DNA from 2 places in the Adlercreutzia shanghongiae genome. Region 1 is predicted to be linked to the other one. Evidence: riboswitches for the same ligand, from Rfam matches in the RefSeq annotation. Region 1 holds a riboswitch; the other holds the start of a gene.
The links. Region 1 has a riboswitch for thiamine pyrophosphate ahead of thiC (phosphomethylpyrimidine synthase ThiC). Riboswitches for the same ligand answer to the same signal wherever they lie in the genome.

Region 1 (5,796 bases):
AGCGGAACACTTTGCGGGGCACCAGTGCCCCTGAGACCTTAGAAGTACGACGGGCGGCAGCGCCCACACGAAGCAGGAGGCCCCATGGACGGCAAGAGCATGTTCGGCGATATCAAGTCGAAACTGGGATTTGGCCGTAAGGACGATTACGAGGAGTTCTACGAGGACTACGAAGAGTACGACGAGGGCGACGACTACGGCGAGTACGGCTACGACGAGTCCTACGGCCGCGCTGCCGGCTCTGCCTACGATCGCTACGACTCGGTGACCACGCGCGAGCCCGGCGGGCGCCCCCGCGGCCGCTCCTCCATGCCGCGCCTCGTCTCCATCGACGATGTGCGCGCCCGCACGGCGGTGCCCACGCTGCCCGAGGACGAGGCGGCATCTCCGCGTCGCGGCGGCTCCAATTCGTTTCGCACTATGGTCGACTCCTCGCTGCCGCCGCAGATGACCCCCGAGGGCACGGCCGCCGCGTCCGCTGCCGCCTCGGCGGTGCACCATGCGCGCTCCGAGGGCCTGAACTCTCTCTTCGAGCCCACCACGCCCCCTGCCGACGATCGCGTGTCCTCGTCGCGGGCGACGAGCGCCTCCTCTTCGCGCTTTACTCCTTCTCGCACGCTGAAGGTCATCGCCCCTTCTGTCTACAACGATGCCGAGGCGGTCTCAACGGCCCTGAAGCTCGGCAACGCCGTGGTGCTGAACCTCGCGGCCACCCCCGACGCGCTGGCCAAGCGCATCCTGGACTTCTCCTTCGGGGTTGCCAGCGCGCTGGATGCCAACGTGGAGTGCGTGGGCAACAAGGTGTTCGCCCTTACGCGCATCGACGAGCTGTCCGAGGCCGAGCGCTCGTATTTGCGCACGCAGGGCATCGCATAGGCCTCTTCAACGATTCTCAGGGCAAAGGAGCCTTCAAGTTATGCTGACCTACCTTCTCGTGAGACTGGCCGACGCCTACTCCATGATCATTTTCATCTACGTGATGATGTCTTGGCTGCCCAACACCCAAAGCGGCGTTATCGGCGATATCTACCGCGCTCTGGGCAAGCTCTGCGACCCGTATCTGAACTTGTTCAGAAAATTAGTTCCGCCCCTTGGAGGAATGGTGGACGTGACTCCCATCATTGCTCTGCTTGTATTACAATTCGGGGTACGTTTGCTGGTAATGATCTTCTAGGTTCAGAAGGCCGGCATTCCGACGCTACAGCAACGTAACATCGTAAGAAACTGAGGTACCTACATGGCAATCACCGCTTCCGACATCCACAATCAGAGCTTCTCCATCGACCGCAAGGGCTACGATGTGGATGAAGTGGACGTGTTCCTGGAGCATGTCGCCGATGAGATCGACATCCTGAACGACACCATCGCCTCGTTGCAGGACCAGCTGGAGGCCGACCGCTTCAGCGGCTTCGACGCCCCGGCTGCTTCCACGGTGGCCATCTCCGAGGTGGCTGTCGCCCCGGTCGACAACGCCGAGTGGGATGCTCAGCTCGCCCAGAAGGACGCCATCATCGCCGATCTGGAACGCCAGCTTTCCGACAAGCGCGCCGACGACAATGCCATTGCCCAGGCCCTCATCATCGCCCAGCGTTCCGCCGATGAGATTCTCGCCAAGGCCAACGCGAACGCCACGGAGACCATCCAGGATGCGCGCGACGAGGCCCAGCGCATCATCGACCGCGCCAACACCGACCGCCAGGACGTGATCGATGCCATCCGCAAGCTGCAGGACGACCGCGAGGACGCCCGCGAGGAGTACGCCGACCTGCTGAAGGACATCATCTCCGATGCCTCCCGCAAGCTGGCCGACATCGGCGCCAACGTGCCGGCTGCCGCCAACGCCTTCGATGGCGAGTACGATGTGGTGCCCGGACTTACCGGCAACTTCGAGATCGACGAGTACGTGGCCCCCTCGGCCTACGTGACGCCGGCCGCTCCCGCTGCCCCGGCTGCCGCGACCGGCATGGCTGTGGCCGCCGCCACACCGGTTGCCTCGGCCTACGAGAAGGACCTCTCCGGCTTCGGCGACGCCGACGACTTCGAGTTCGAAGAGATCGACTAAATTGTTCCGTGCGGCCTGACGGCCCTACGGACTACTCGACGCTGCGAGGCTCTGGCGCATTTCATATTCACCCTTGTTTTGCACTCGGCGTTGGCCGAAGCCAACTTGGTGCAAAGGCGGGCGAATCTGAAACGTGCCAGAGCCTCTCGCTGACTTTACGAACGACCAGTGCGTCGTTCTTTTATTTTGTGGAAGAAAGGCGAGCGGGCCTGTAAGCCGGGTTCTGTCTTAGGACGGCCATTTATCTCGAGCGCGAGTCGCCTCGCGCCTCTAGCACGCAACCCGAGCGCACGGCGGGCAACCGTAGGGCGCTCCTATTTGCGCTTGCTCCAGATGGGGTTTACCAAGCCGCGCTGTTGCCAGCGCGCTGGTGCGCTCTTACCGCACCGTTTCAGCTTTTCTCCTGTTTCGTGCGTGCCGCTCGTACGGCACGTTTCGCGCAGGGGAGTTTTCTTTTCTGTGGCACTGATCCGTCGGGTCGCCCCGCCCAGCCGTTAGCTGGCATCTTGCCCTGGGGAGCCCGGACTTTCCTCGCACCCTCGATGGGATACGCGACCGTCTGGCCCGCTCGCCTGTGGTATTGTAGCAGAACTTGCCAAAGCGGGAAGCATGTTTGCGGTGTCATCCTGAGCGGAGCGCGCAGCGTGGAGTCGAAGGATCTCAGCGGTAACGAAGGGAATACCTGGAGGTAGCAATGAAAACGATAGCGTTGGTGGGAGCCTCCGATTTAAACATCGACCATTTCGTCTTGCGCTGCGCTGCCGGCGCCTTCGATGCGGTGATCGCCGTCGACGGCGGCTATGCGTCCCTCGAGGCCGCAGGCTGCGTACCCGATCTCGCCCTGGGCGATTTTGATTCGCTGGGCTATGTGCCCGAAGGCGTGCCCGTGAAGGACTTCCCGCCCGAAAAGGACGCCTCGGATATGGAGCTGGCGCTGGAGGAGGCCCTGGCCTGCGGCGCCGATGCGGTAGAAGTGTACGGTGCGCTCGGCGGCCGGCTCGACCATACGCTGGCAAACCTTCAGCTGCTCGCCTCTTTCGCCGAGCGCGGTCTTGAAGTGCGGGCCGTGGGCGCCGATTCCCAAATCGCGTTTCTCGTCGGTCCCACAGAGCTGTGCGTGGAAGGCGAGCCTGGTGCCCTCGTATCCGTCTTCTCGCTCAGCGACGCCAGCACGGGCGTGGTGGAAGAGGGCCTGAAGTACTCCCTCGACCACGTCACCCTCACGAACCGCACCAGCTGGGGCCTTTCCAACGAGTTCGCCGCCGCCCCTGCCCGCATCGCCGCAGAAAGCGGCACGCTGGCGGTGTTCCTGCCCCTGTAGGGCGCCCGCCCGCGCCCGCGCCGCCCGCCGCGCGTCCCGTCTTCCCTATACTGTTTTCACAACCTCATAGCTGGGGAGCTTGCAGCCGTACGGCGGCCGGGCAGGCTGAGAGGGAGCACCGCATTGCTCCGACCCGACGAACCTGATATGGGTAATGCCAACGAAGGGAGTTTCCATGGTCGAACGTATCGCCGCATCCGAGATGGCGTGCGCTTCCGCCGCCCTGGCCGATGCTGCCGGGCTCGTCACGCAGATCGATTTCGCCCGCGCGGGCATCGTCACGCCCCAGATGGAGGCCGTGGCCGCCGCTGAGGGGCGCGACCCCGACGTCATTCGCGTCGCCGTCGCTGCGGGGCGCATCGCCATTCCGGCGAACATCCATCACGAGAGCCTCGCGCCCGAAGGCGTGGGCGAAACCCTTGACGGCGTGCCGCTTTCCACCAAGGTGAACGTGAACCTCGGCATCTCCGGGGATTTGGCCGACGAGGCTTTGGAGTGGGAGAAGGTGGATGTGGCCCTGGAGCTGGGCGCCGACGCCATCATGGACCTCTCGAACTCCGGCAAGACCCGCGCGTTTCGTCGTCGGCTTATCGAGAAGTCGCCGGCCATGATCGGCACCGTGCCCATGTACGATGCCATCGGATATCTGGAAAAGGCGCTCATCGCCATCACTCCCGAGGACTTTCTGGAAGTAGTGCGCGCCCATGCCGAGGACGGCGTGGACTTCGTCACCATTCATGCGGGCATGAACCGGCGGGTCATCGAGTCGTTCAAGGAAACGGGGCGCCTCACCAACATCGTATCCCGCGGCGGCTCTCTCATTTTCGCCTGGATGGAGGCCACGGGCCGCGAGAACCCCTTCTACGAGTACTACGACGAGGTGCTGGCCATCTTGCACGAGCACGACGTGTGCATCTCGCTGGGCGATGCCATGCGCCCGGGCAGCGGTTACGACGCCACGGATGCGGCCCAAATCGCCGAGCTCATCGAAATCGGCAAGCTCACCCGCCGCGCCTGGGATGCTGGCGTGCAGGTGATGGTGGAAGGTCCCGGGCACATGGCCCTCGACGAGATCGCTGCCAACATGAAGCTGCAGAAGCGGCTGTGCCACGAGGCGCCCTTCTACGTGCTGGGGCCGCTCGTCACCGATATCGCGCCCGGCTACGACCATATCACCGCGGCCATCGGCGGCGCGGTGGCGGCTATGTCGGGCGCCGATTTCCTCTGCTATGTGACACCGGCCGAGCATCTGCGTCTGCCCGACGCCAACGATGTGCGCGAGGGACTCGTGGCCACTAAAATCGCGGCTCATGCGGCCGATATCGCCAAGGGAGTGCCCGGTGCCCGCGACCGCGACAACCGCATGAGCGACGCGCGCCGCCGTGTGGCCTGGGAAGAGATGTTCGGCCTGGCGCTCGATCCCGACCGCGCCCGTGCCGTTTTCGAGAGCGCCCCGCCTTCCACCGAGGGCACCTGCACCATGTGCGGCAAGATGTGCGCCATGAAGACGGTGAACGACATCATGGAGGGACTCACGGTCGACTTGGACGCGCACTAGGCGCGAGAAAAGTTTTCCCGTGAAATTTGCAAATTTCACGGGTTTGTTAGACATTGGATGTCGAAAGTGCCGCGCCGTGCGTCAGCGGCGGTGGATTGACCAGGCCTTTTGCGGTGCGTTTTTGCCCCAAGCTGAGCAATCTGGCAAGGTAATGTCTAACAAACCCGGTTTTTTTGAAAATCAGGGACAGAAAAATCGTCTGAAGCGATTCGAAGCCCCGTACGCAGGCCTCCGGAATCGAGAAAGGTTGCAATATGGAACACGAGAAGCCCGTTTGGTCGCCTGAGGCAATTCGCGAGGCGCTCAAGCTCTACGCGGTTACGGACAATGCGTGGCTAGGGGAGCGGACGTTGGCGGAATGCGTGGAGACGGCGCTCGCCGGAGGAGCGACCTTCGTGCAACTGCGCGACAAGCACGCGAGCGCGGACGAGCTGCGTGCCGAGGCCGCCGAGTTGCTGGCGCTCTGCCGGGCGGCCGGCGTGCCCTTCGTGGTCAACGATGACGTGGAGTGCGCCCTGGCCGTTGGCGCTGATGGCGTGCACGTGGGCCAGGACGATATGGCCTGCGAACGCGCCCGCGCGCTGCTTGGCCCCGATGCCATCGTGGGCGTGAGCACCCAAACGGTGGAGCAGGCCCGCGCCGCCGAGGCGGCCGGGGCCGACTACCTGGGCGTGGGCGGGGTGCGTGGCACGGCCACCAAGCCCGAGGCCGGCGTGCTCACTCCCGATGAGTTTCGCGCCATCGCCGCCGCGGTGGATATTCCCATCGTGGCCATCGGCGGCGTGAGCGCGGAGACGATGCCGCTTCTGGCCGAGCTTGACGTGGATGGCGCCGCCGTCGTGTCGGCCATCTTCG
Region 2 (5,796 bases), on a different contig from region 1:
GGCGTCGAGATCTTCTACTCCACCCCGGCCGCCCAGCTCGTGCAGGACGAGTCCGGCGCCGTGACCGGCGTCATCGCCGAGGGCGCCGACGGCTACATCCAGTTCAATGCCACCAAGGGCGTCATCGTGGCCACGGGCGACTACGAGAACGACGACGAGATGATGGCCTACTACGAGCCGGCCATGGCCAACATCTACCGCAAGGAGCAGAACAAGACCGGCGACGGCCAGAAGATGATGGTGTGGGCGGGCGCCTGCATGGAGGACGCCTGCGGCTCCAAGGTGCAGCACGACTTCGACGCCGGCCCGGGCTCCATGGCCGACATGCCGTTCTTGGCCGTGAAGAACGATGGCTCGCGCTTCTGCAACGAGGCCGCCTGCGAGATGGCCGTCATGGGCAACTTCCTGCGCAGCGAGGCCGACCAGGGTTGGTACAGCCAGATCTTCGACAGCAACTACATGGCCGACACCGAGGGCTGGCCGGGAGTGGCCCTGCCGCCCGAGGCCATGGCGAGCTACATGCCCGAGGTCGAGGGCGAGAAGACCGGCGTCTACGAGAGCCTCATCAACACCTTCTCTGCCGATACCCTAGAAGAGCTCGGCCAGAAGCTCGGCCTCACCGACGTCGATGCCTTTGTGAAGACCGTCGAGCGCTACAACGAGCTGGCCGAGAAGGGCATCGATGAGGACATGGGCAAGCCGGCCCAGTTCCTGAAGGCCATCAAGCAGCCTCCCTTCTACGGCATCCATCGCCACATCGGCCTGTCCACCATCATTCACGGCGTGAACGTGAACAAGGACATGCAGGTGCTGAACGCCGAGGGCGAGCCCATCGAGGGCCTATACGCCATCGGCAACTGCGCCGGCAACTTCTTCGGCAGCCCCGACTACCCCATGACCGTGCCCGGCCTCTCTCTCGGTCGCTGCCACACCCAGGGCTACGTCGTCGGCCGCGCCGTGGCGAGCAAGTAAGCACCTGCCACCGTGCAGCTTTCGCCGCACCTCCCTACCCTCCCAAGTGTTCGGGGCGCCTGAAGGCGCCCCGTCGCTTTTTTGAGATGCAGAACTCAACGTCGTCGCGCCGTTCGCAAAGCAACGACTTTGGGGGCTATTGAACGTTATCGAATTTGACGTCTCAAACTAGAAGGCCCGCACGATGGCGCCGCCGCCGAGCACTTCGTCGCCGTCGTAGAGAACGGCGGACTGGCCGGGCGCGGCGGAACGCTGGGGCTCGTCGAAGGTGATGGTCAGCTCGTCGTCGCCAGACATCTCGACGATAGCCGCTACGGGGCGTTGACGATAATGGGTCTTCACCTGAACCGCCCGCGAACCCGCGAAGGACTCGCCGCCGATGAGATTAACGTCGCAAGCCACAACGCCACGGCTCAGCGTCTCGTCTTTGAAGCCGACGACGAGACGATTGGCCGTCAAATCCTTCTCCAACACATACAGCGGCTCGGGCGCCGCCACACCGATGCCCTTGCGCTGGCCTATGGTGTAATGGACAAGCCCGCCATGCTCCCCCAGCACCCGGCCCTCCCGATTCACGATGTCCCCCGGCTCAAACGCAGCAGCCGCGCCGCGATGCCCCTCGATGAACCCGGCGTAATCGCCGTCGGGCACAAAGCAGATATCCTGGCTCTCGGGCTTTTCTGCCGTAACGAATCCGTGGGCGCGAGCCAGCTCGCGCACCTCGCCTTTGGTCAGCTCCCCCAGGGGAAACAACATGTGAGCCAGCGTATCCTGGGTGAGATGGTACAGCACGTAGCTCTGGTCTTTGGCCGCATCGCAGGCCCGCAAAAGCTTCCAGCGCCCCGCGTCCTCATCCCACGCCCGACGGGCATAGTGTCCCGTGGCCACGTAATCGAGCCCCATCTCGCGCCGGGCCTTCTGCAGCGCTTCGAACTTCAGATAGCGGTTGCAGTCGATGCACGGATTCGGCGTCTGCCCGCACAGATAGTCATCGCAGAACCGGTCGACAACCGCCTCGCCGAAACGATGGCGAAGATCAAAGACGTAGTGGTCCACGCCCAGACGCCGGCAAACCGTCCGCGCATCTTCCACATCGGCGCTCGACCCGCAGCTTGCGCCGTCCTCGTCCTTCGCCACGCTTTCTGCCGGTGTGCCATCGCGAAGCACCATGGTGGCGCCAACGACCTCATAGCCGGCCTCTTGCAGCAGCAGCGCGCATACCGAGCTGTCGACGCCGCCGCTCATGGCGGCCATAACCGTGCCTGGGCCCTCTTTAGCGCCCGAGGCAATCGTGCCGATGCCGTCTTTTTTCTCCCGTAGATTCATGCGAGCATCTTAGCACGGCTCGGCCGTGCTACCCTGAGACCCATGCAGGGGTACCGCCCTGTGGCACCGCCAGGAGCCGCGACGCGGTTGAGAGGGCCTTGCGCCCAACCCTTCGAACCTGTCAGCTAACACTGTCGTAGGGAGCATGCTCACGAGCAAAAGGGCGCTTCCTGCGGGAGGCGCTTTTTTTGCGCGACCCGCAGCCAGCGCCCCGGCTTCCGGAAAGGAACCGCCATGTCCGAACCTTCCGCTACCCGCACCGCAGCAGAGCTGCGCGCGCTTATGGCCCGCGCCGTGCGCGAGGTGCGCGAAACCAACCCGCTGGCCCCCTCCATCACCAACACCGTCACCCAGAACTTCGTGGCCAACGCCCAGCTGGCCGTGGGCGGCTCGGCCGCCATGGTGTACCTGCCCGACGAGGGCGAGTGCGTGGCGGCCATGGGAGGCGCCCTCTACATCAACCTGGGCACATTGCTGCCCATCTACGAGCAGAGCATTCCCCGCACAGCCCGGGCGCTTTCTGCTGCGGGCAAGCCGTGGGTGCTCGATCCGGTGGGCGTCGGCATCGGCAGCCTGCGCACTCAGCTCATCCAGACGGTCCGCGACGACAAGCCGACCATTCTGCGCGGCAACGCCTCGGAGATTATCGCCGTGGCAGAGCTGTGGGGACTCGATAGCGCCGCCGCGTCGGGCGCCGACGGCCCGCGCGGCGTGGACACGACCGATTCTGTGGACGCCGCCGAGCGCGCTGCCGTGGCCATCGCCCGCTTCACGGGCGGCGCCGTGGCCGTATCGGGCGCCACCGACCTTGTCACCGACGGCACTAGCGTCGCACGCCTTGCCGGCGGCTCTCCCCTCATGACCTGCATCACCGGCTCCGGCTGTTCGCTCGGCGGCGTCGCGTCCGTTTACGCCTGCGTGGCCGACCCCTTTGTGACGGCCCTCACCGCCACAGCCGCCTACAACCTCGCTGGCGCTCGCGCCGCCGAACGATGCACCGGTCCCGGCAGCTTCCAAGTCGCCTTCCTCGACGCTCTTTATCAGCTCACTCCCGAAGACGTCGCCGAAGCCCCTCTGCAGCTCACCGTTCTCTAGAAAGGTCGCCCCATGAATACCTTGATCGCTGTCGCTATCGCGCCCTTCGGCGTGGGAGACGAGCTGGCGCCCTACGTGGCCGAGGCGGTCCGCGTCATTCGCGACTCGGGCCTTCCCTATCGCACCACCTCTATGTTCACGGAAATCGAGGGCGAATGGGACGAGGTGATGGCCGTCGTGAAGGAGGCCACGTTCGCACTGGCCAAACAGGGCATCCGCACCGAGGTGGTTTTGAAGGCCGACATTCGCCCTGGTCATACCGACACCATCAACCGCAAAATCGAGAAGGTGGACGAGCTGCTCGCGTAACAGCTTTTCGTCCGAACTCTGGCCGTTGGAAGGACAGGGACGCCTTGCGGCTATTATGAATCGCGAGAACACGAGCCGGAAGGAGCTTCCATGAAGCGTACGGTTATCCACATTGACGAGGAGAAGTGCACGGGTTGCCGCCTGTGCGTCGATGCCTGCCACGAGGGCGCCATCGGCATGGTAGGCGGCAAAGCCCGCCTTCTGCGCGACGACTACTGCGACGGATTGGGCGATTGCCTGCCCGCTTGCCCCACCGGCGCCATCACGTTCGTTGAACGCGAGGCCGCGCCCTACGACGAGCATGCCGTCGCCCGGCACCTGGCCGCACGCGCAGCGGCGGAACAGATTGCCGAAGACGACCTCGACCGCACCATCGCCGATGTGGCCCTCCAAGGTTGTCCCGGCTCGTGCGCTCGCAGCCTTGCCACAGACGCAGGCCCCACCGACGCTGTGCCCTCCGTCACCGCCATGCCGAGCCGCCTTATGCAGTGGCCGGCGCAAATCAAGCTCGTTCCCACGCAGGCGCCCTACTACAACGGCCACGGCCTGCTCATCGCCGCCGACTGCACCGCCTTCGCCTGCGCCAGCTTCCACGAGCGCTTCATGCGCGGCAACGTGACCATCATCGGCTGCCCCAAGCTGGACGAGGGCTCTTACGCCGACAAGCTTGCCACCATCATCGCGGCCAACGACATCACCTCAGTCACGGTAGCCCGCATGGAGGTGCCCTGCTGCGGAGGCCTTGAGCGCGCCGCCGCCGAGGCCCACGCCCGCTCCGGCAAAGACATTCCCTTCGAAGTCGTCACGTTCTCCGTCACCGGCGACGTCATCGGCTAGCGCGCCGCAGTGAGCACTAGGCTACACCTCGGGCTCTTCGGCTTCTCCTTTATCGGCCTTGCCCTCCAAGACAGCACTCGCGTCGCCTGAAATCCCGTGATGGTACACGTGGATGTGCTGCTCCTGAGCGCGCGGATGATGGTGTCCAAAACGGTGTCCGCGATGATGTCCGCGCCCACCGCATCCGCAGCCACTTTTGGGGCGCTTCTCAATCTCCGCGTAATCGATGCCCATATCCTCGCAGCAATCGATAACCTTGGCGCACAAAGCGGCCAACTGGTCCTTCTCGTCGTCGGTCAGGTAATCGAACACAGCATCGGCAGCGCGATCCTCGGCGGCCATGCGCTTTTCCATGATGCGCGCGCCCTCATCGGTAATCTTCACCACGTGCTTGCCAGACGGCTTGCGCGCAATGGTCACGTAGCCGCTGTCAGCGGCCTTCTTGGCCACCATCATGGTTTCGCGCCCATGCCAGCCCAGCGCATGGGCGAGCTTCTTAGCCGAAAGGCCCTTCTTCGCATCGCCGAACTTGTACACCACCTTAAGCAGCGCGCCCTGCCCTTTCTTGAAGGAGCGCGGCCCCTCGTTGTGCATTGCCAGCTTGCTGTAATTGGCGGCCCGCTTCAATTCGGCGAGCAACTCCGTGGACTTCGTCATAACGACCTTCTTCCGTCAATGAAACCAATTTAATGCACGCAGCAGCATACGCAACAACGACCAAGCCCTACCGACCACTCGCAAAAGAGAAACCAGCCCGAAGCCAACCCGTTGCCCTTTTAAGACCCGTGAAGGAGAAGCAGCGTATCGCGCGATCTTGAGGCTCTATCAGAACTCTTGACGTTGCAGCAAGTGCAAGGTTTAGGATTGCATAAAGAAAGAAGAGGGAGGATATCGCATGGCAAAAGGGGCATCAGCTGTTCTTGGATCAGCTTTCCTGTTTGCGCTTTTACCGGTTTTCCTAAGGCTTGCTTATGCGGCCGGCGCCAACCCCTATTGCTTGATGGCCGCCCGAACGGCAATGGCGAGCCTCGCTATGGCGGCGCTCTGCCTCCTAACTGGAAGAAGCCTCTTACCACACCGCGCCGCACTCGGCCCCGTTGCTCTTGCATGCACAGCGTACTCGGCAATGTCGCTGTGCTTCAACTTAGCTTGCAGCGAGATGGAGGCGGGGCCTGTTAATGCGCTGTTCCATCTCTCGCCTATCTTTGTGCTAACTTGCGCGGTGGCAGGACACAAGCAGTCGCTAGACAGGTGCAC

Region 2: it holds a riboswitch for thiamine pyrophosphate, as region 1 does, so the genes downstream of both, thiM (hydroxyethylthiazole kinase) here and thiC (phosphomethylpyrimidine synthase ThiC) in region 1, are expected to answer to the same signal.

Annotation. Positions count from the first base shown of each region.
Region 1 is NZ_JAYMFI010000001.1:8,144-13,939, reverse strand. Features, by position in the region: gene VJ923_RS00090 (cell division protein SepF) at 85-876, shown strand; gene VJ923_RS00085 (YggT family protein) at 917-1,174, shown strand; gene VJ923_RS00080 (DivIVA domain-containing protein) at 1,238-2,062, shown strand; RNA gene rnpB (RNase P RNA component class A) at 2,259-2,633, opposite strand; gene VJ923_RS00070 (thiamine diphosphokinase) at 2,757-3,383, shown strand; TPP riboswitch at 3,445-3,569, shown strand; gene thiC (phosphomethylpyrimidine synthase ThiC) at 3,559-4,941, shown strand; gene thiE (thiamine phosphate synthase) at 5,196-5,796, shown strand, end outside.
Region 2 is NZ_JAYMFI010000011.1:28,077-33,872, reverse strand. Features, by position in the region: gene VJ923_RS06420 (FAD-binding protein) at 1-972, shown strand, start outside; gene mnmA (tRNA 2-thiouridine(34) synthase MnmA) at 1,141-2,298, opposite strand; TPP riboswitch at 2,335-2,458, shown strand; gene thiM (hydroxyethylthiazole kinase) at 2,533-3,393, shown strand; gene VJ923_RS06405 (MTH1187 family thiamine-binding protein) at 3,406-3,702, shown strand; gene VJ923_RS06400 (ATP-binding protein) at 3,793-4,539, shown strand; gene VJ923_RS06395 (MarR family winged helix-turn-helix transcriptional regulator) at 4,561-5,196, opposite strand; gene VJ923_RS06390 (DMT family transporter) at 5,435-5,796, shown strand, end outside.